DNA from 3 places in the Sphingobium wonjuense genome. Region 2 is predicted to be linked to each of the others. Evidence: predicted binding sites of a transcription regulator. Region 2 holds the regulator's gene; each other region holds the start of a gene.
What was found. Region 2 encodes LexA, which represses DNA repair genes until DNA is damaged. Its sites were predicted from a motif close to GTTCCNCNCTTGTTCT; they were not measured.
Positions count from the first base shown of each region.

Region 1 (7,232 bases), on a different contig from region 2:
ATCAGTCTTGGCCCCGACATCCGCGTCAATGCTATCCTACCCGGCTGGATTGAAAGCCGCCCTTGGGCCAAAGCAGAGGTGCGCGAAGCGGTGGAGCATCGCGCGATCGACCGGGATCAGCATCCGGTCGGCCGCGTCGGCGAACCGTCCGACATCGCGGCGACCGTCCTGTTTCTGGCGTCCGAAGGTGCGGGGTTCATCACGGGGCAGCAGATCGCCGTCGATGGCGGCATGACCCGAAAGATGATCTACGCGCATTGACGGTTATCTATATCCGGCGGTTTTGGTCCTGCGCTTCAGCGCGCTGGATGTCGGTCATGCGAGCGGCATCCTCAGGCGTTCCAAGGATCAATGGACGCCGCCATTGCGCCATCTGCGCTAGTTGGTCGCCAAAGCTTGTGAATGGCGACCAATCGCCGTCTTCCTCCTGAAACACCCAAGCGCCAGATGCGTGCGCTAGGGCTATTCCCCCAGCGACATCCCAGATGTTAGGTGTCGCGAACCTGGCGACTTGCAGAAGGCCTGACGCCACGAACGCACATTCGATCGCGGCTGCTCCTGTCTTGCCCCCATCCCACGGACCCGCGCTAGACTGGCGATGCGGATAGCCCGCCGTTTGCGAACGGCGGGGTTGGGCATGCGTGAGACCTGTTCGCCCTCAAACCGCAAACCCGCGCCGCTGCCGTCATGATAGACGCCAGGCGTAAGTAAATGACTTGTGCTGCACCATAATGCGCTAACGACAGGAACGCCCCGGTATACGACGCGCACGGATGACGCAAATAGCGGGAAGCCGTTGATGAAGTTGCTTATCCCATCGATCGGGCGGCGATCGCCATTTCCATGCCGCTCATTCCGGATCGAATATCGTCCCGGCCATGTCTACAATAGCGAATGGCGAAGCCGGCCTGTTCCAATTGACCGATGAGCGACCGGATCGGCTCGGGCTTTGTTCCCGCATTGGGGCTATGGACCAAGAGCGCCTTCATCCGAAATATCTGCTATTCAACCTAGATCGCGTCGCCAACATACCGATCATAGTTTCGCCCCAAATTCTTCCAAAGCGGCCGTAACGACTTCGACCTTTGCATCATCCTGCAAATCGATCGAAACCATGATGCCGCCAGTAAGAGGAACATCATCCCTTTCGTCCTGATCGACCGTCTCGCTATCTGCGCCTCCAATCCGATTGCCTGCGCTGTTGTCCGGTCCGGATGCAGTCACGAAAATATCGGTTCGCTCAATGCCGATTTCTTGGACCAGTCGTTCCACGGCCATGTCCGCCTGGTCCCGCCTATCGAATGTGCCTGTCAATGTGGTGCTCATGGTGATCCTTTCATCAAGGCTTGGAATCGGCCCGATCAGCCTCTGGATAATCTTCCGGTTTCACGGTGCCGACAGAGGGGCGGTTCTCGACATTCTCCTGCGACTTGCCGCCGCGTGTGCGGGGATCGGGATCATCGCCATTGGCTCGGACATCGCCGACAGGCCCGCGTCGGGGCAATCCGTCCGATCGACCCTTTTCGGGGTCGAGCCCGTTTTCGTTTCCAGGCATGTTCTTGATCCTTCCGCAACGCAGTGGCCGGAAGCGATGCCCGGCCTTGGTATGAAGCGCTGATCAGGCGATCGGTTGCATTCTGGCTCTCCCCTTTATTGCCGGAACCACATGCCGCATGGACCGTTATCAATAGAACATATAGCGAACGATGAGGCTGTCATGATCGAACATCTGCATAATCCCAAACTTGATGAGCACCCGGCTTCGAACGTTGAGAAGGATCCAGCCAATTGGGTGTCGGGCAATGAACCCATCACTGGTGCGCAGGCATCCTATCTGGCGACATTATGCGAAGAAGCAGGTATGGAACTGCCCACCGGCGACCTGACTAAAGCTGACGCATCGCGGCGGATTGATGAATTGAAAGCGAAACTTGGGCGAGAGTGAGAGCTTGACAAATGAATCATCAGTGATGGTTCGTGACGGAAGTCGCATCACATGATGAAGCTTCCACAAAAGGGCGCAAAGCCTGCCGCAGCATCATGTGCATTCCACCCAAGTTGATATCGATCAGGCAGATTTTCCAATAGGCTATTGGGCCCATCCCTCCTTCAAGCGTTGTCCGCTCATGCCCAGAGACGGCCTCCGAACGATCGGACACTCCGTGCGGACATCATAAGAATGGCTGGAGAATGCCCATGACGATGGCGACAGACGATGCCCCACCGACGACATCGAAGTTGAATGAAGAACGCGCGAGCGGGATCGCGGCAGTGTCCCAATCCAGGGGCGACGACCTGATCGGGCGCTCGGTCACGATCAACCGCCCTCGCGACGAACTCTTTGCCTATTGGCGCGATTTTTCCAATCTGCCTTCTTTTATGGACAATGTCGAACGGATCGACATCCTGTCCAATACGACCTCGCATTGGGTGGTAAAGGCTCCGGCGGGACGCACCGTAGAATGGGACGCGACCATCACGGAGGAGAAGACTGGCGAGTTGATCGCCTGGACTTCCGCAGAAGACGCCGATGTCCCCAACAGCGGGCGCATCGAATTTCGCGATGCAGGCGTGCGTGGCACCATTGTCACGGCAACCATCGTCTATGATCCGCCCGCAGGTGTGGTGGGCAAGGTGATCGCCAAGCTGTTCCAGCGCGAACCCGCGATACAGGCGCGACGCGATCTGCGCCGTTTCAAACAATTTATGGAGACGGGGGAGGTCGCAACCGCAGCCTTTACCCGAAAGCAACGCGACGAGGAGAAAGCCTGATGCGCGCGCTCACATGGCACGGTAAGCATGACGTCCGCGTCGATACCGTCGATGACCCCGAAATCCTCAACCCGCGCGATGCGATCATCAAGATCACGTCGACGGCGATCTGTGGGTCCGACCTGCATCTCTATGACGGCTATATTCCAACCATGCAGGCAGGCGACATACTTGGCCATGAATTCATGGGAGAGGTGGTCGAAACCGGTCCCAAATCCACCCTGCAGAAGGGACAGCGGGTTGTGGTTCCTTTCACCATCGCCTGCGGCAGCTGCTATCATTGCGGCAAGCATCAATATTCCGCCTGCGACAATGGCAACCCAGCCGACAATCAGGATATTGGTCAGGAAATGTATGGCCAGCCGATGTCGGGCCTGTTCGGATACAGTCATTTGACCGGCGGCTATGCTGGTGGACAGGCTGAATATGTGCGCGTGCCTTTCAGCGACGTGGGGCCGATCGTCGTGCCGGACGGGTTGGACGATGACGAGGTGCTGTTCCTGTCGGACATCCTGCCGACCGGGTGGCAGGCGGCGGAGAATGCGGACATCGAACCGGGCGACACGGTCGCGGTGTGGGGTTGCGGGCCGGTGGGGCTGTTCGCCGTCCAGTCCGCTTTCCTGATGGGCGCGCACCGCGTCATCGCGATCGACCATTTCCCGCATCGGCTGGAACTGGCGAAAAAATTCGGCGCCGAGACGATCAATTTCGAGGAGTCGAAAACTTACGAAGCATTGATGGAAATGACCGGCGGTATCGGGCCTGATGCAGTGATCGATGCGGTGGGCCTGGAAGCCCATGGGTTCTTTGTCGACAACGTCATCGATCAGATCAAGGCGTCGCTATTTTTGGGCACCGATCGCACCCATTCGATCCGGCAGGCAATCCATGCCTGTCGCAAGGGCGGGCGCGTGTCGATGCCAGCCGTCTACGGCGGCTTCGTAGATAAGTTTCCCTTGGGCGCGTTCATGGAAAAGGGTCTGACCCTCAAGACCGGTCAGACGAGCGTCCAGCATTATATGCCCGCCCTGCTCAATGCAATTCTTGAGGGGAAGATCGATACGACCTTCCTAATTTCCCATCGCATGGGGCTGGAAGATGCGCCCAAGGGCTACAAGATGTTTCATGACAATCAAAATGACGTAACCAAGATCGTGCTGAAGCCCGGTCTCGCCGTCGCCGCGCAATAGGACAGACAGATATGGCCAATAAATTCGCGATCGTCACCGGGGCCTCCACCGGCATCGGCTTTGAACTTGCCTCCATTGCCGCGAAAAATGGGTATGACCTGCTAGTCGTGGCCGACGAACCGCTGATCGACGCCGCGGCGCAGGATTTCAAGCAGCATGGCGTAGAAGTTATTGCGGTCGAGGCCGATCTTTCGACACTGCAAGGCGTGGACACGCTCCTCGCTGCGGCCGATGGGCGGCAGATCGATTTGTTATGCGCCAACGCTGGGCGCGGCCTGGGCCACGCTTTTCTCGATCAGGATGTGAGCGACTGGCGGCGCGTGGTGGACACAAACATCACCGGCACGCTGTATTTGCTGCAAAAGGTCCTAAAGGCGATGGTGGCGTGTGACGACGGCAAGGTGCTGATCACCGGATCGATCGCAGGCTTCATTCCGGGCAGCTTCCAGGCCGTCTATAATGGTAGCAAGGCGTTCGTGGACAGCTTTGCCGACGCAATCCGTAACGAGATTAAGGACAGCAAGGGCGTCACCGTCACGACCCTGATGCCGGGGCCGGTCGAGACGGAATTTTTCGATCGCGCCGACATGCTCGACACCAGTGTAGGATCATCCGACAGCAAGAGCGATCCAGCCGACGTCGCGCGTGACGGCTGGGATGCGCTGATGAAGGGAGAGGCGCATATAGTGTCCGGGTGGAAGAACAAGGTGCAGGCGGCCGTCGCGCATGTCACCCCGGCCTCGGTGCTGGCAGAACAGCATCGTAAGATGGCGGAACCGGGATCGGCAGACGAAGGCTGAAATGCCCCACGCAAATCTATCAGTTTCGCTCGGTAAGCGACTGAAATGAGATGCTGCGCTTCTTATTCTTCCCAAGAAAAACGATCTATTAGATCATCGAATTCGCCAAGATGAGTGAGCGAAATTGAGGAGAGGTTGGTCACTACACGCCTGCTCCGATACTACTTTATAAGATGGCTGTTGGTACAGCTTAAATCGACGCCACCTGTAAACGTCGAATGGCGGCGCCGGGCCTGACACAGCCTTCGCACCGCCGCATTGAAACAAGGTATTTCGGTGGATTGCCGTCAGAAACCAGACGGTCCGCAGCCAGGATACATAAATCCGCTGCCGAATATCGTATTAGGGTCGTTTTGCTCTGGTGCGTTCTTCCCTAGGCCATTTTGGACAGAAGAGAAGTGTCATAGGATTATCCGAATTTGATCCCGCCGCTCGCGAGTTTTGTGGAATGTGGAACGTTTGCGCCAACAAGCGCTAGGAGCCTTGGCAAATTCGGGGAGTTCGTTTCTTGTTTCATCAAGATCGACGGCACCGAGATCGAGCGAAATCGACAGCCAACTGAGTGGTTTCGTCTGTGCTGATAAAAAATCTTCACACGCCGGCTTATTCGCCAGCGAGGTCAGCACGATCTGGGTCACGGCCTTGCTGGCGGTCCAGCGATCGCATGATCGGCGTGACCGTCAGGCCATGAAGTATGATGGAAAAGAGGACGACCAAACCTACCAGTCCCCATAGTCGGTCGGCATTTGCGACATTCATATGGTTGAGGCCATAGGCAAGATAATAGATCGACCCCACGCCGCGAATGCCGAAAAAGGCCAGGGTCAGTTTCTCAGTCCGATCAGCCTTCAGTCCGCTAAGGCCTATCCACCCTGCCAGTGGCCGAACCATCAACAGGATGACCAGCGCTACACCGATATCCATCCACGTCACGGAGGACAGCAGGCCGCTGACCAGGGCACCGCCAAACAGGAGTAGCAACACCATCATGGCGAGCCGTTCGATCTGTTCGGTCACATCATGCATGTCATGGTGAAAATCATGGTCCCGGTGCGTGCTGCGGAATGTCAGGGCGGTGACGAACACAGCCAGGAAACCATAGGAATGGATAATTTCGGTCAGGCCATAGGACACGCATGTCGCTGCCAGCGCAATCAGGCCATCCCCGGTCTGCGCAAGCTTGGATTCAGCCGAGACGTGGAAGGTCAACCAGCCAAAGAGCCGACCGATCGCCCATCCGCCGCCTATGCCTGCCAAGACCTCCCACAAGACCCTGTAGCTCAGCCATTCGCCAAACCACGACTGGCCTGTGCCAGCCACGGCCGCAAGCGCAATAGCGAGATGGACGAAAGGAAAAGCCAACCCATCATTTAATCCGGCCTCCGATGTTAAACCAAAGCGCACCTCATCTTCATCGCCCGCTTTTGGTGGTCCCACCTGAATGTCGGCGGCCAGGACCGGGTCTGTAGGTGCAAGGCTGGCACCAAGTAGCAAGGCGACGGCCCAAGGCAAACCTAATGAACAGACTGTAAAAAAGGTGATAGCTAAGATGCAGAGCGGCATGGTGATAGCCAGCAGTCGCCACGTCACCAACCAATCACGCCAGTAGAACATCCGATCGATTTTCAGGCCTGCGCCCATGAGCGCGATGATCACCACGAATTCGGTAAAACGTTCTGTGATCTCAGGGTAGAGGACAGGGAGCGGTCGCAAAGTGACCTGTGGCAAAGAGAAAAGCGCCGCCCCCAGCGCCATGCAAACAATCGGCAGGGACAAGGGTAATTTCTTCAGGACGAGTGGCAACCAGACCACCAATGCGGTCAGGAGGCCAAAGCCTGTGAGCAGTAAGATATAAGGGTCGGGAAGCGGCCAGTGGAGATTCATTGTGATAGCGCCGCTTCCCTCATGGCGTCAGGCGGCCGCAATCGTCTTTTCGATATCGGACATTGCATGGCCGGTCAGATCCTTGGAAATCTCGCCGATCAGCACAGCCGATAGTGCCTTGTGATAATGTTTGCGCAGTTCGCCCAATGTACGCGGTGCGGCGACAATAACGAGATCGGCGATCTTGCCGTCCAGCACCTGCTTGTTAAGAAATTCGGCCGTTCCAGCCGCGAAACCGTCTTCTTGAAGCTGGCTGTCAGACGGATTGGCAGAGCTGCTTCCATGGCGTCCGCCCGACCCGTGATTGTCGGACGATATCGCCGCATTGGGCAATGCCGTGAGGTTAGGCGCGTTTTCGTCCCCACCATTATGAAATAGGTTCAGCTTTGCGCCATCGACTATGGCGATGCTCGCGTTCTTGGGTATTTTCATGAAAATGTCCTTTGCATCGACCCGATCTATGCCTTGCGCGACGAATCAAAACGCCCTGACCTGTAAAGGCCGGGGCGTTTTGCTGGCGAACCAACGATCAAATGACGTTGGACGATGAACCATAGAGCGCCCGGTCCCGCTCGACTTCCGCGCG
Region 1 covers NZ_JAYKZY010000001.1:118,135-125,366, forward strand. Annotated here, with positions in the region: gene U5A82_RS00555 (SDR family oxidoreductase) at 1-261, shown strand, start outside; partial or broken gene U5A82_RS21635 (hypothetical protein) at 269-553, opposite strand; gene U5A82_RS21640 (hypothetical protein) at 463-771, opposite strand; gene U5A82_RS00560 (hypothetical protein) at 810-989, opposite strand; gene U5A82_RS00565 (hypothetical protein) at 1,036-1,326, opposite strand; gene U5A82_RS00570 (hypothetical protein) at 1,340-1,555, opposite strand; gene U5A82_RS00575 (DUF3072 domain-containing protein) at 1,718-1,945, shown strand; gene U5A82_RS00580 (SRPBCC family protein) at 2,197-2,772, shown strand; gene U5A82_RS00585 (zinc-dependent alcohol dehydrogenase) at 2,772-3,962, shown strand; gene U5A82_RS00590 (SDR family NAD(P)-dependent oxidoreductase) at 3,974-4,762, shown strand; gene U5A82_RS00595 (hypothetical protein) at 5,164-5,400, opposite strand; gene U5A82_RS00600 (cation:proton antiporter) at 5,366-6,646, opposite strand; gene U5A82_RS00605 (host attachment family protein) at 6,674-7,078, opposite strand; gene U5A82_RS00610 (hypothetical protein) at 7,176-7,232, opposite strand, start outside.
Region 1: the regulator LexA is predicted to act here: its motif matches at 1,630-1,645, upstream of U5A82_RS00575 (DUF3072 domain-containing protein).

Region 2 (7,232 bases):
GCAGCACCGTGATCGCGGTGGATCGGCACGGGCAAGGCTGCATCCTGGAACGACAATTCGACCGCGACGGCGGTCATGCGGGCGAGACCGCTCTCCGTTTCGCATGGTGACAGACGGCGATCATTGGCAGCCATTCGAACTGCATGTTATGCTCCCTGTATGAAAGCTCGTCTCTTCATGCCCCCGGTGATCTTGGGCCTGCTGCTGTTGCTGATCGTCACCACGGGCGACGCGCTGTTGTGGAGCGTGCCGCATGCGCTGGATAAATTGCCGCCCCGGATATTGACGGTCGCCGTCCTCACCGCCCTCTGGCTGGTGCATCGCTATAGACGGGCGACCCGCTGACGCGCCATGCGCGATATCCCCCACTTCCCCCCGCGCTGATCCCGCGCTAAGGCCTTGCCCATGATCCTCGTCATCGACAATTATGACAGCTTCACCTGGAACCTGGTCCATTATCTGATGGAACTGGGCGCTGAGGTGGAAGTCGTCCGCAACGACGCCATTTCGGCGGGCCAGGCCCTGTCCAGCGGCGCGAAGGCGTTCCTGCTGTCGCCCGGCCCCTGCACCCCCAATGAGGCGGGCGTCAGCCTGGATCTCGTCGCCGCCTGCGCCGATGCGCACGCGCCGCTGCTGGGCGTGTGCCTGGGCCATCAGGCGATCGGCCAGCATTTCGGGGGCAAGGTCGTGCGCGGCGGGCTGATGCACGGCAAGACATCGCCGGTCACGCATGATGGCACCGGCCTGTTCGAAGGCCTGCCTTCGCCCTTCACGGCGACCCGCTATCATTCGCTGATCGTAGAGGACATTCCCGATACGCTGGTCGTGAACGCCACCAGTGAAGACGGCTCCGTCATGGGCTTCCGCCACGCTACGCTGCCGATCCATTCGGTGCAGTTCCACCCGGAAAGCATCGCCACCGAATATGGGCATGACATGCTGGCGAATTTCTTGCGCCTAGCGGGCTTGCCGGTACGGACGCGTGAAGCGGCCTGACCTGTCCTATCGGGCGGGTTCGACCTATCCTGCGCCAGTCGCTTCCCGAATGTTGCGGGAATAGGAAATCAAATTTCAGGATGTGCGGGAAAAGTGCGAAGTTAAGCGGTGACACCCCCTCGACTCCGCCGCCCCCCGCCGATTAAGGCGACGCGATGAACCGCCTGCCCGATCCTTCCTCGCCGCTGTCGGCAGACGCCGCCGCCCAGGCGTTCGACCTGCTGTTCGACGCCGACCTGACAGACGCGGACATCGCCGCCTTCCTCGTCGCGATGGCCCGGCGCGGCGAAACCGCAGTGGAGATCGCTGCCGCCGCCCGCGCCATGCGCGCCCGCATGATCTCAGTTACCGCCCCTGAGGGCGCGATCGACGTTTGCGGCACCGGCGGCGACGGGCATCACACGCTGAACGTCTCGACGGCTGTATCCCTCGTCGTCGCAGCAGCGGGCGTCCCGGTCGCCAAACATGGGAACCGCGCCGCATCGTCCAAGGCCGGTGCTGCCGACACGCTCGAAGCGCTGGGCCTGAATCTCGACAAGGCCGCCGCCACCGCCGAAGCGACGCTGGCGGACCTCGGCATCTGCTTCCTCTTCGCCCAAAATTATCACCCCGCGCTCAAACGGCTCGGCCCGATCCGTCGGACTATCGGGGAGCGCACGATCTTCAACCTGATGGGCCCGCTCGCCAACCCCGCCAACGTCCGCCGCCAACTGGTTGGCATCGCGCGCCCGGCCTATGTGCCCATCTATGCGCAGGCGCTGGCGGAACTGGGCGCGGACCGGGCGATGATCGTATCGGGCGACGAGGGGCTGGACGAACTCTCGCTGGCGGGCGGCAACGACGTTGCCGAAGTCTCGGCCGATGGCGTCATCGCGATGCGGCGTCTGAGCGCTGCGGACCTCGGCCTCTCCACCCACCCGGTCGAAGCCATCCGGGGTGGCGATGCCGCCCACAACGCCGCCGCATTGCGCGCCCTCTTGCTGGGTGAGGAAGGGCCGTATCGCGACGCCGTGCTGCTGAACGCCGCCGCCGCCCTTGTCGTGGCCGACGCGGCGCACGACATGCGCGAAGGGGTGGAGGAAGCCGCCGAGACCATCGACCGCGGGCTTGCCAACGCCCTTCTGAATTGCTGGATTGCCTATTCATGACCAACAAGCTGATCGAGATTTGCGATTTCAAGCGGGAGGATGTCGCCCGCCGCCGCGCCGCGACCACTGTCGCATCGCTTCATGCCCGCGCCAGCGAGCAAACTCCGCCGCGCGGCTTCCGCCAGGCGCTGGATGCCGCGGCACGCTCGGGCTTCGGCCTGATCGCCGAAGTCAAGAAGGCCAGCCCCTCCAAGGGCCTGATCCGCGCCGACTTCGATCCGCCCGCCCATGCGCAGGCCTATGCGGCGGGCGGCGCAGCCTGCCTGTCGGTCCTGACCGACGAGCCCTATTTCCAGGGCCATGACGATTATCTGATGGCCGCCCGTTCGGCCTGCGCCATCCCCGTGCTGCGCAAGGATTTCATCGTCGATCCCTGGCAGGTGCTGGAAAGCCGGTCGCTGGGTGCCGACGCCATCCTCATCATCGTCGCCGCGCTGGACGACGGGCAGATGCAGGAAATCGAGGATGCGGCCCTGGGCCTGGGCATGGACGCCCTGATCGAAGTGCATGACGAAGCCGAACTGGAGCGCGCCCTGAACCTCCGCTCGCGCCTGATCGGCGTGAATAATCGCGACCTGCGCGACTTCTCCGTCGATTTCGCCCGCACCTATGAACTGGTGGGCAAGGCGCCCGAAGGCTGCACTTTCGTCGCCGAAAGCGGCCTAACCAGCCATGCCGACCTGACCACCATGGCCGATCATGGCGTGCGCTGCTTCCTGGTCGGCGAAACCCTGATGCGCCAGGCCGATGTCGAAGCGGCGACCCGCAACCTGCTGACGGGGCAATGACGGGTCTTACCCATCTGGACGAAGACGGCGCGGCGCGCATGGTCGACGTCTCGGCCAAGGCGACGACCGCGCGCGAAGCTGTCGCCTCCGGCCGCATCGACATGCGCGGCGACGCGGCGAAGGCGATCGCCGACGGTTTGGTCAAGAAGGGCGATGTCCTCGCCGTGGCGCGGGTGGCGGGCATCATGGCCGCCAAGCGCACCGCCGACCTCATCCCGCTTTGTCACCCGATCGCGCTCAGCGCCGTGACGGTCGATTTCGATCTGGACGATAGCGGCGTCACCGTGACCGCCACGGCCCGCACGGCAGGCCAGACCGGGGTGGAAATGGAGGCACTGACCGCCGCCTCCGTGGCCCTGCTCACCATTTACGACATGGCCAAAGCGCTGGACAAGGCGATGGTCATCGGCGGTGTGCAGCTGGAGGCCAAGACCGGCGGCAAATCCGGCGATTGGCGCCGCGCTTCATGAGCCTGCTGCCGGTCGCCGAAGCGCAGGCGCGCCTGTTCGCCCTCGCCACGCGCCTGCCGGTCGAAACGGTTCCCATCGCCGACGCGACCGGCCGCTGGCTGGCGGACGATCTGCTCGCCATGCGTGACCAGCCCTGGGCCGACCTGTCGGCGATGGACGGCTATGCCGTGCGCGCGGCCGAACATCCCGGCCCGTGGCGGGTGACGGGGAAAAGCGCGGCAGGGGTTGCCGCGCCATCGCCGCTCGCCCCCGGCGACGCCTGCCGCATCTTCACCGGTGCGCCCCTGCCGCCGGGCGCGGACGCCATATTGATCCAGGAAAACGCCATACGCGCGGGCGACCTTCTGACGGCCAGCGACGATCCCCTGCCGACCGGTAGGCATATCCGCGCCGCCGCATCCGACTTCGCGCGCGGTTCGGTCTTGCTCGACGCGGGCAGCCACCTTGGCCCGGCGCAGGTCGCTCTCGCGGTGCTGGGGGGGCATGGCACGGTGCCGGTCCGCCGCCGTCCGCGGATCGCGCTGCTATCTACGGGCAATGAACTGGTGCCGCCCGGCGCGCCTACCCCGCCCGGCTTCCTCCCCTCGTCTAACGCGCCGATGCTGGCGGCGCTGCTGGCGGCCCTGCCCTGCGACGTGATCGACCTCGGCATCGTGCCGGACGATATGGACGCCATGGTCGCCGCAATGGAACGCGCCGGCAGCGCCAATGTCATCGTCTCGACCGGCGGCGCGTCCGTCGGCGACCATGATCTGGTGCGCCCCGCTTTCGTCCGCGCTGGCGGGACGCTCGATTTCTGGAAGATCAGGATGCGGCCGGGCAAACCGCTCATGGCAGGACGATTGGGCGACGCGATGTTCCTTGGCCTGCCGGGCAACCCTGTCTCCGCCTTCGTGACGGCAACCTTGTTCCTCCTGCCACTCGTCCGCCATGTCGGCGGCGCGACCCATCCGCTGCCGCTGGCGACCGACGCATCGCTGGCCTCTCATCTGCCTGCCACGGGCGACCGTGACGACTATCTGCGCGCCTGGCGTGCGCCTGATGGCATTGTGTCGGTAACGTCGCAGGATAGCGCCGCCACGGCCGCCATGGCGAAAGCCGATTGCGTGATCCTGCGCCCTGCCGGATCGCCACCCGCACAACCAGGAACACGCGTCGTCATCCTGCCGCTATGATGTGTTCGGGAGTGCTTGACTAACCTTCATCTGTTTCCTATGCGTTCCTCATACGTTCCACGGAGGACCGCGATGTTGACCCCCAAGCAGCAGGAATTGCTGAGCTTCATTCAGACCCGATTGGACGAAGGCGGCGTGTCGCCCTCGTTCGAAGAAATGAAGGATGCTCTGGATTTGCGGTCCAAGTCCGGCATCCATCGCCTGATCAACGCTCTGGAAGAACGCGGCTTCATCCGCCGCCTGCCCAACCGTGCCCGCGCGCTGGAGGTGTTGAAGCTGCCCGACGCGATGCATCGCCCGCCAGCACCCGTGATCGCGCTCAAGCCCAAGGCTGCGCCCGCCATTCCGATCGCCGCCAATGACGTGATCGAAATCCCGCTGCACGGTCGAATCGCGGCCGGCGTCCCGATCGAGGCTATGGAGGGGCAGACGATGCTGTCCGTCCCCGCCGCCCTGCTGGGCGCGGGCGACCATTATGCGCTGGAAGTCTCGGGCAATTCGATGATGGAAGCGGGCATACTCGATGGCGACTTTGCGCTCATCCAGCGTACCGATGTCGCTCGCGAGGGCCAGATCGTCGTCGCCCTGATCGACGAGGCGGAAGCGACGCTCAAATATTTCCGCCGCGAAGGCAGCCGGGTCCGGCTCGATCCGGCCAACAGCGCCTATGAACCCCAGGTCTATGATCCACGGCAGGTCCGCATCCAAGGCAAGCTGGCGGGGCTGCTGCGCCGCTATAATTGAGGCTTTGGTCGCCATGGCCTGCGAACGGACCGAACTATCCACGGATGCGCGTCACCGGGCGTGTGGACGGTGTGAACTTCGCCACTATCCAGGCTGATCGACAGCCCGCCGGTGCGCGCCAGCAGCCGACGGTCTATCTTCATCCAGCGCGGGCTGCACCAGCGTGGCAGGCGGCGATCGCTGACGACGATGTCCGCCGCCGCGCAATCGCGGGCGAAGTCGCGCCGCGCGACCAGCGCATCGCTGCGGGTGAACAGCAGCCGCCATGGTCGCCCTTTTCTATCGGTCAGGCGGACAGCGCACAGATCGCGGGAACATCGCGCGTCCGGCAAATCCGCGATCGCCGCCAGTTCGCCATCATAACCCGCGCTTTCGGACAGGACATCCCGCACATATTCGCCCGCCCGGTCGCGCAGTATGGCCATACCGTCACCCGTTCGCACCGCCACATGCCGCCCGTCGCCCGTCACCAGAATATCCGGCGGCGAAGCCACAAATGTCGCGACCACCCCGATCAGGACCGGCCCAGCGCCCAGCCAGCGCCATCCGGTTCGCCACAGCAGGCACCACAGCAGCCCGACGACCGTCAACCCGAACAACGCCATGCCCATGGTCGGCGCCAGCAGGCTCGCCATCGGACTGGCGGCGACGCTGTGGGCCAGAAGCAGCAACAGGTTCAACGCCTGCGCGGTCAGCCACCAGGCAGGCGCACCCAGGCCCACGACATCCAGCAGCAACGCCAACGCTTCCAGCGGCATGACGACGAAGGTGGTAAGCGGGATCGCGATCAGATTGGCGAATGCACCCAGCAGGCCCGCCTTATGAAAATGGAACAGGGCGATGGGCATCAGCACCAGTTCGACGGCAATGCCGGTCGCCAATGTCACGGCCAGGGCGCGCCCGATCTTGCGCGCCAGATCTTCATCCCGCGCCGCAGCGAAGGCGCGAAACCGCGGATGTTCGGCGAGCGCCACCAGCGCGGTGACGGCCGCGAAGCTCATCTGGAAACTCGGCCCCGCCAGCGCTTCGGGCCATAGCGCCAGTACCACCAGCGCGCCGGTCGCCACCAGGCGCAGCGTCACGGCATCCCGGCCCATCGCCAGTCCGCCCAGCACCAACAAGGCAGCAACGCATGACCGCACCGTGGGAACCTCGGCCCCGGTAGGTGTGGTTAAGGCCTATGGTTAATGCCGAACAAGGGCCAGCATTAGCGAACGAAACATCCTGTTCACGATCTTTGGGTATCATCGCACGGCAATCGTTCCGTAGGTATCTGTAATGCTATCATACATCGCATTTGTTCTGGCAGCAGCCACTTCAGACATAACCGTGGATGAGCCAATCACCCGCATGTTTGGAGCGGTGACATACTCCGAAGCGATATGTGAAAATCATCGTCAAAGGCATTGCGAGAACAAAGACACGAGGGTCGGCATTTCTGCCCCTCCGTTCTACATCTACGACATCGGACACGAACTGATCGTCATCCACAAGAACGAAAAATGTATCGGTCGATACTATGTCTCTTATGACGATTTGCGGACCAAAAAGTCATTATCCAAAGTGCTTTCGACCGAGAGCGGCTGTTCAAAGCAACAAGGAGGACAGGCAGGAGGAATAAGCTCTCAACTGGACGACATTTTTGCCGCCGCAAAATACATGAGAGAGCGGGCATCGGTCATTTTCGGTCCGATCGAAAAGCGTTGCAAGGTAAAGCGAGACAAAACGGGCTGGCCCATCAGTTCAACGTGCTGAATGCCATTCTGCCCTAAAATCGCTCAAAACTGCGGATAAATCAGGGTTTGACTCCTATAACGCGCTTGTCAGCAATGTATAACCGATCCCTGCCAGCGCTCCGCCCGCCGCCGCGATCAGCATCAGCGGCCAGCCCAACGCCGCCCGCTGGCTCAG
Region 2 covers NZ_JAYKZY010000002.1:1,831,529-1,838,760, forward strand. Annotated here, with positions in the region: gene U5A82_RS12850 (NRDE family protein) at 1-110, shown strand, start outside; gene U5A82_RS12855 (hypothetical protein) at 160-345, shown strand; gene U5A82_RS12860 (anthranilate synthase component II) at 406-996, shown strand; gene trpD (anthranilate phosphoribosyltransferase) at 1,152-2,144, shown strand; gene trpC (indole-3-glycerol phosphate synthase TrpC) at 2,141-2,932, shown strand; gene moaC (cyclic pyranopterin monophosphate synthase MoaC) at 2,929-3,402, shown strand; gene U5A82_RS12880 (molybdopterin molybdotransferase MoeA) at 3,399-4,577, shown strand; gene lexA (transcriptional repressor LexA) at 4,650-5,321, shown strand; partial or broken gene U5A82_RS12890 (ComEC/Rec2 family competence protein) at 5,312-6,493, opposite strand; gene U5A82_RS12895 (hypothetical protein) at 6,600-7,076, shown strand; partial or broken gene U5A82_RS12900 (ComEC/Rec2 family competence protein) at 7,137-7,232, opposite strand, start outside.

Region 3 (7,232 bases), 520 kb from region 2:
GGTGAAGGCGCCGGTATAGGTGGCGGGGTTGGAGCGCGGGGTGCGGCCGATGGGCGACTGGTCGATGTCGATCACCTTGTCGCAATGGTCGAGGCCGGTCACCTTGTCATGCGCGCCCGCGATGATGCGCGCGCCGTTCAGCGCGCGGGCGGAGGCGGCGTAGAGCGTGTCGATGGTGAAGCTGGACTTGCCCGATCCGGATACGCCGGTGATGCAGGTGAAGGTGCCGAGCGGGATCGACGCGGTGACGCCGCGCAGATTATTGGCGCGGGCGTTGTGGACGGTGAGCTTCTTGCCCGACCCCTTGCGGCGCTTGGCGGGCACTTCGATGCGGCGGGTGCCGTTGAGATAGTCGGCGGTCAGGCTGTCCTTGTTCTTGAGGATCTGCTTGAGCGTGCCCTGCGCCACGATCGCGCCGCCATGGACGCCCGCACCCGGCCCCATGTCGACGATATAGTCGGCGGCGCGGATCGCATCCTCGTCATGCTCCACGACGATGACGCTGTTGCCGAGGTCGCGCAGGCGCTTCAAGGTCACGAGCAGGCGGTCGTTGTCGCGCTGGTGCAGGCCGATCGAGGGTTCGTCCAGCACGTAGAGGACGCCCGACAGGCCGCTGCCGATTTGCGAGGCGAGGCGGATGCGCTGGGACTCGCCGCCCGACAGCGTGCCGCTGGTGCGGTCGAGGTTGAGGTAATCGAGGCCGACATTGTTGAGGAAGCCGAGGCGCTCGATGATTTCCTTGAGGATGGCCTTGGCGATCTGGTTCTGCTGGTCGTTCAGCGCGTCGGGCATGGCGGTGAAGAAGGCGAGCGCGTCCACCACCGAGCGGCGGGTGGAGACGGAGATGTCCTCGCCCGCGATCTTGACCGCGAGCGCTTCGGGCTTGAGGCGCGCGCCGTGGCAGGTTTCGCACGGCATGGCGGTCTGGTACTTGGCCAGTTCCTCGCGCATCCAGGCGCTGTCGGTTTGCAGGAGGCGGCGGTTGAGATTGCCGATGACGCCCTCGAACGCTTTCTTGACCTCGTAGCTTTTCTTGCCATCCACGAATTTGAGCGTGACGGGCTTGCCGCCGGTGCCGTGGAGGATGACGAGCTTCGCTTCGCCCGGCAGGTCGGCCCAGGGGGTGTCGAGCGAGAAGCCGAACTCCTTGGCGAGGGAGCCGAGCACCTGCATATAATAGGGCGAGGGCGGGTTGGATTTCGCCCAGGGGACGACCGCGCCCTTCTTGATGGTGAGGGCTTCGTTGGGGACGACCAGTTCGGGGTCGAATTCCTGCCGTTCGCCCAGGCCGTCGCAGGCCGGGCAGGCGCCCAAGGGCGCGTTGAAGGAGAAGAGGCGCGGTTCGATGTCGGGGATGGTGAAGCCGCTGACGGGGCAGGCGAATTTTTCGGAGAAGACGATGCGGTTGGCGGGGATGCCCGCGCCCTTCATCTTCTTGTCGGTGGACTGGACTTCATGTTCGCGGCCCGGCACGACGCCTTCGGCCAGATCGACATAGGCGAGGCCGTCGGCGAGCTTGAGCGCTTGTTCGAAACTGTCGGCGAGGCGGGTGGCCATGTCCGGGTCCACGGCGAGGCGGTCGACCACGACTTCGATGTCATGCTTATATTTCTTGTCGAGGGCGGGTGCGTCCTCAATTCCGTAGATTTCGCCGTCGATGCGCACGCGGGTGTAGCCTGCCTTCTGCCACTCCATCAGTTCCTTGCGATATTCGCCCTTGCGCCCGCGCACGACGGGGGCGAGCAGGTAGAAGCGCGTCCCTTCCGGCAGGGTCGCGACGCGATCGACCATCTGGCTGACCGTCTGCGCGCTGATGGGGAGGCCGGTCGCGGGACTGTAGGGGATGCCGACGCGCGCCCACAGGAGGCGCATATAGTCGTAGATTTCCGTGACCGTGGCGACGGTCGAGCGCGGGTTGCGGCTGGTCGTCTTCTGCTCGATGCTGATCGCCGGGGACAGGCCCTCGATATGCTCGACATCGGGCTTCTGCATCATCTCCAGAAACTGGCGGGCGTAGGCGGAGAGCGACTCCACATAGCGGCGCTGACCCTCCGCATAGATGGTGTCGAAGGCGAGGGACGACTTGCCCGATCCCGACAGGCCGGTGATGACGATGAGGGAATCGCGGGGCAGGTCGACGTCGACGCCCTTGAGATTATGTTCGCGGGCGCCGCGAACGCTGATGTGCGTGAGAACTCATGCGATCCGTTCTATAAATGTTCCGAATGGAAATCCAGAGGCGAAGATAGGAAGTCGGCCGCGCGAATACGAGGTCCGATCATGGAACAAAGCGCCCGACGCGGCGCGAAGGTCCATCAAATCGGGTGGAAGGCGCGCGACCATGTCGTTCGTGGTGTGCTAAACGCCGTTCGTCCGGCGGAGATGCCGCCCGGCGTCGGGAGAGGGCAGGTCATCGAACCGGCGACGACCCTGCGCATCCCGTCGCTATAAGGGGGGCATAGGCCGACAGGAGCCGGTGCTGGCGCGCTTCGTTAAGCGACGGTTCAGCGCCCATAGCGTCGTCTGGCCATGGAGATTATCCTTATCCGGTGCCCGACAGCATCTGGATACGCCCCCGGCCTTCCCTTGCGCCGGGGGCGTTTTCGTTTTCCCGCTTCGATATCGTTGCGATTCGCGCTTTCCGCTACGGCAATTTGGGCTGCGATGTCGTTCGCAGCGGCGCGGATGTCGTTCGTCGCGCCGTTCGTCGCCACCCATTTGCGCTTTGTCGGCATAGCGGTCGTTGGCCGATGGAGGGCATGCCCGGGTCGAAGCGGACGGGCGGCGAAACGATCGGCGGCTTAGAGAGGATGGGCGAACGGGACAGGATGCCGACCCTTCAAAGACCCTTTGGCTCCGCCCGTTCGCACCCGGCGATCCGCCCAGCCCCCTTATGCGGAGCGACGCCGGTCACAACAGATTTTGAGGAGATAGATCCATGTTCGCTTCGTTCAAATTCGCCGCCGCCGTCGCTTCCGCCGCCCTGCTCGCCACCACAGGCGTCGCGTCCGCGCAGGAATTCCAGTCCAATGGTCGCACCGATGAAGTCTTTCACGGCGACCTGAACCTGTCGAAGGCGGCCGATCAGAAGGTACTGCGCGCCCGCATCCTGCGGTCCGCCAGCCGCGTGTGCGGGTCGAACAATCTGGCGGAGGCACAGGCGTGCAAGGCCAAGGCGATCGCCCATGTCCAGGCCCCGATCAACGCCGCCATCGCCCGCGCCGAAACCGGCGAGCGCTATGCCGATGCGGGGCGGAGCGGCGTGCCGGTCGCGGGGAACTGATCGACGCGGGATGACGATTGGTCAGCAGGAAAGGCCCGGTTTGCGCCGGGCCTTTTCGCGTGGGTGGCAAATGCCTCATTCTTCGTCGCCCCAGCGAAGGCGGGGGCCTCAGGCGATTACGGGATAAGGTCCGAAATATCGCGCCAATCGGGATGGCCCCGCGCCCTGTTGGTCATGATGGAGGTGTAGCCACCGTTCGCTATGGGCCAGTGTTGCGCGTCTTTGCCTGAGATGCCAGCCTTCGCTGGCATGACGTCCAGTTCAGGTCGGCCGCCCCCTCAAAAATCCGGGCGGCGTTTTTCGCGGAAGGCGGTGACGCCTTCCGCGAAGTCCGGGCGGGTGAAGGCGTCGCGGAAGAGGGAGAGGGTGGTGGCGTCGTCGTCAGCCTGGCCGTCGAGGATGCGGCGGACGATCGCCTTGGACGCGCGGACGCTGTGCTGGGCGTTGGCGGCGATGGTGCGAGCGAGCGTGTCGGCGGCGGCGAGGGGATCGACTGCGATGTCCTCGATCAGTCCGATGGACAGGGCTTCGTCGGCGCTGTGGAGCGCGCCGGTGTAGAGGATTCGCTTGGCGCGGGCGGGGCCGACCAGATCGACCAGCAATTTCGTGTCGAACAGCGAATAGACGATGCCGAGTTTGGCGGGCGTGATGCCGAGGCGTGCGGCGGGCGACGCGATGCGCAGGTCGCAGGCGATGGCGAGGCCGCAGCCGCCGCCGACGCAATCGCCGTCGATCGCGGCGATCACCGGTTTTTCCGCATGGGCCAGCGCATATTGGCTGGCGCGGATCGCGGCCTGATTGGCGACGCGCCAGTCGGGGTCGGCCGAACAGGTGGCAAATTCGTGGATGTCCGCGCCCGCGCAGAACAGACCGGGCGTGGCGGAGGCGAGGATGAGGGCGCGCACGGCATCGTTCGCCATGGCCTGCCCCACCAGAAACGGGAGCGCTTCCCACATCGCCTGGGTCATGGCGTTGCGCCTGTCGGGCCGGTCGATCAGCAGCCGCGCGACCGGGCCGTCCTGTTCCAGCCGCAGCATCAGGCTGGCCAGCGTTGCAGCAGCGGGACCAGTTCGTCGAAATGGTCGATGACGGCGTCGGCCTCCAGATTGTCGACCGGGCCGTCGAGGAAGCCGAAGCCGACCGCGATATTGGGCAGGCCTGCATTGCGTGCGCCCGCTATGTCGTTGATCGTGTCGCCGACGAAGATGGTGCGGCCGCCGCCCGCGCGGGCGATCATTTCGCGGATGGGCGCGGGATCCGGCTTGGCGACGCCCACCGTGTCGCCGCCAACGATGCTGGCGAAGCGATCCGACAGGCCGATCTGGCGCATCAGGGGGAGGGTGAAGCGTTCCGCCTTGTTGGTGCAGATGGCGAGTTTGACCCCGGCGTCGGTCAGGGCGTCCAGCGCGGCGATCAGGCCGGGATAGGGGACCGAATGGATGGCGAGATTCTGCTCATAATAGTCGAGCAGGATGGGCAGAAGCGCGTCCAGCGTGTCCGCGTCATAGCCCCCCGATGCGTCGAGCGCCCGGGCCAGCATGATCTTTGCGCCCTTCCCCACGAAGGGATGGATCGCCGCAGCCGGGAAAGGGGGGCGGTCGATCGTGCCGATGGCGTAATTGACCGCAGCGGCGAGATCGCCGCTGGTATCGATCAGGGTGCCGTCGAGGTCGAAGCCGACGATATCGAAAGGGATGCTGTTCATGCCCACGCCATGCCGCGAGGGTGGTGGCAATGGCAAGGCAAACATGGCAGAGCGAACCGGTAATCGCTTCGTGCGGATGATCGTTGCGCTAATCCCCGTCGGCCGTGCGAGGGCAAGAAGGGGGCTTCGACAGGCTCAGCCCGAACGGGTTTCTGAGGTTGTGGATATGAAGCGGTCGTCGCGCTAGAGGCATCATAGCAACAGGACCGATACGCCGTGACCAGTTCCGCCAGCCGCCCGCTTGCCGTCATCATCCTTGCCGCGGGGCAGGGGACGCGGATGAAATCCAGCCTGCACAAGGTGCTGCACCCCGTTGCGGGACGGCCGATGCTGTTGCATCTGCTGGCGAGCGTCGAACAATTGTCGCCGGAGCGGAAAGTGGTCGTCGTGGGCGCGGGGCGCGCGCAGGTGGAGCAGGCGGTGGCCGGGACCGGCGCCGTCATCGCGGTGCAGGGCGAGCAGTTGGGCACCGGCCATGCGGTGGCCCAGGCGCATGATGCGCTGGCGGGCTTCGCGGGCGATGTGCTCATCCTCTATGGCGACGTGCCGCTGGTGAGCGCGGGCACGATGCGCGCGATGCTGGACCGGCTGAGCCGGGGCGACGAGCCGCGCGCGGTGGTGCTGGGTTTCCGCCCCGACGATGCCGCCGCCTATGGCCGGATCATCGCCGACGGGCAGGGCATCATCGAGAAGATGGTGGAATATAAGGACGCCAGCGAGAGCGAACGCGCGGTGACGCTTTGCAACAGCGGGTTGATGGCGGTGCGGTCGACCGACCTGTTCGTGCTGCTGGACCAGATCGGCAACAGCAACGCGGCGGGGAAGATTATCTGCCCGACATCGTCATGCTGCCCGGCGCGCCCAGCGCGGTGATCGAGACGGAGGCATGGGAAGTGGCGGGCGTCAACAGCCGGATCGAACTGGCGGGGGTCGAAGCGATGTGGCAGGCGCGCCGCCGGATCGAGGCGATGCGCGAGGGGGCGACGCTGGTCGCGCCGGAAACGGTGTTCTTCGCCCATGACACGGTGCTGGGCCGCGACGTGGTGGTGGAGCCGAACGTGGTGTTCGGGCCGGGCGTGATCGTGGCCGATTATGTGACGATCCATGCTTTTTCCCATCTGGAGGGGGCGCGCGTCGAGAGTGGCGCGCAGATCGGTCCCTATGCGCGGTTGCGGCCGGGGGCGGATATCGGCTCCAACGCCAAGGTCGGCAATTTCGTGGAGATCAAGAAGGCGCGGCTGGACGAGGGGGCCAAGGTCAACCACCTGTCCTATATCGGCGACGCCAGCGTGGGGGCGGGGGCGAATATCGGCGCGGGGACGATCACCTGCAATTATGACGGCTTCTTCAAATATAAGACGCAGATCGGGGCGGGGGCGTTCGTCGGCTCCAACAGCGCGCTGGTGGCCCCGGTCAGCATCGGCGACGGCGCGATCGTGGCGGCGGGTAGCGTGGTGACGCAGCCGGTGGAGGCCGACGCGCTATGCCTGGTGCGGCCGGCGCAGGTCGGCAAGCCCGGCTGGGCGGCGGCGTTCCGTGCGCGGATGAAGGCGAAGAAGGCCGCCGCCAAGGGATGAATTGCGTGCGCCGCCACCCGTGGCTGACGGGATTATTGTGCCTGCTGCTGGTGCTGCTGGGCCTGCCGTTGTGGCTGCTCCTCAATGCGCGCGCCATGCCGATCGTGCGGCGGGCCGAGATTGCGCTGCCCTTTCCCGCCGATGCGCCGCGCAAGGCGGTGACGGTCGCCCTGCTGACCGACACGCATCTGTCGGGACCGGACAACAGTCCGGCGCGGATGGCGCGGATCGTGGCGCAGATCAACGCGCTGAAACCCGACCTGATCGTCCTGGGCGGCGACTATATCGGCGATGACAAGGGCGGGGCGATCTATGACGGGCGCGAAAGCATCGCGTCTTTTGCGGGATTGCGCGCGCGGTTGGGCGTGGTGGCGGTGCTGGGCAACCATGATGCGCACAGCAATACCAACCAGCGGGCGCTCAATGCCAAGGACTGGGAGGCGGCCTTTGCGCAGGTCGGCGTGACGCTGTTGCAGGACGCGGTGGTGCGGCGCGGGCCGCTGGCGATCGGCGGGTTGAAGGATGTCTATACGCGCAAGGTGAACATGCCCCGCACGCTCAAGGCGATGAAAAAGGACGGCGGCGCGCCGGTCATCCTGTCGCACGGGCCGGACGTGTTTCCCAAACTGCCTGACGCGGCGTCCCTGATCCTGGTCGGCCATACCCA
Region 3 covers NZ_JAYKZY010000002.1:2,351,896-2,359,127, reverse strand. Annotated here, with positions in the region: gene uvrA (excinuclease ABC subunit UvrA) at 1-2,184, opposite strand, end outside; gene U5A82_RS15420 (UrcA family protein) at 2,939-3,283, shown strand; gene U5A82_RS15415 (enoyl-CoA hydratase/isomerase family protein) at 3,562-4,323, opposite strand; gene U5A82_RS15410 (HAD family hydrolase) at 4,320-4,988, opposite strand; partial or broken gene glmU (bifunctional UDP-N-acetylglucosamine diphosphorylase/glucosamine-1-phosphate N-acetyltransferase GlmU) at 5,268-6,565, shown strand; gene U5A82_RS15400 (metallophosphoesterase) at 6,562-7,232, shown strand, end outside.
Region 3: the regulator LexA is predicted to act here: its motif matches at 2,208-2,223, upstream of uvrA (excinuclease ABC subunit UvrA).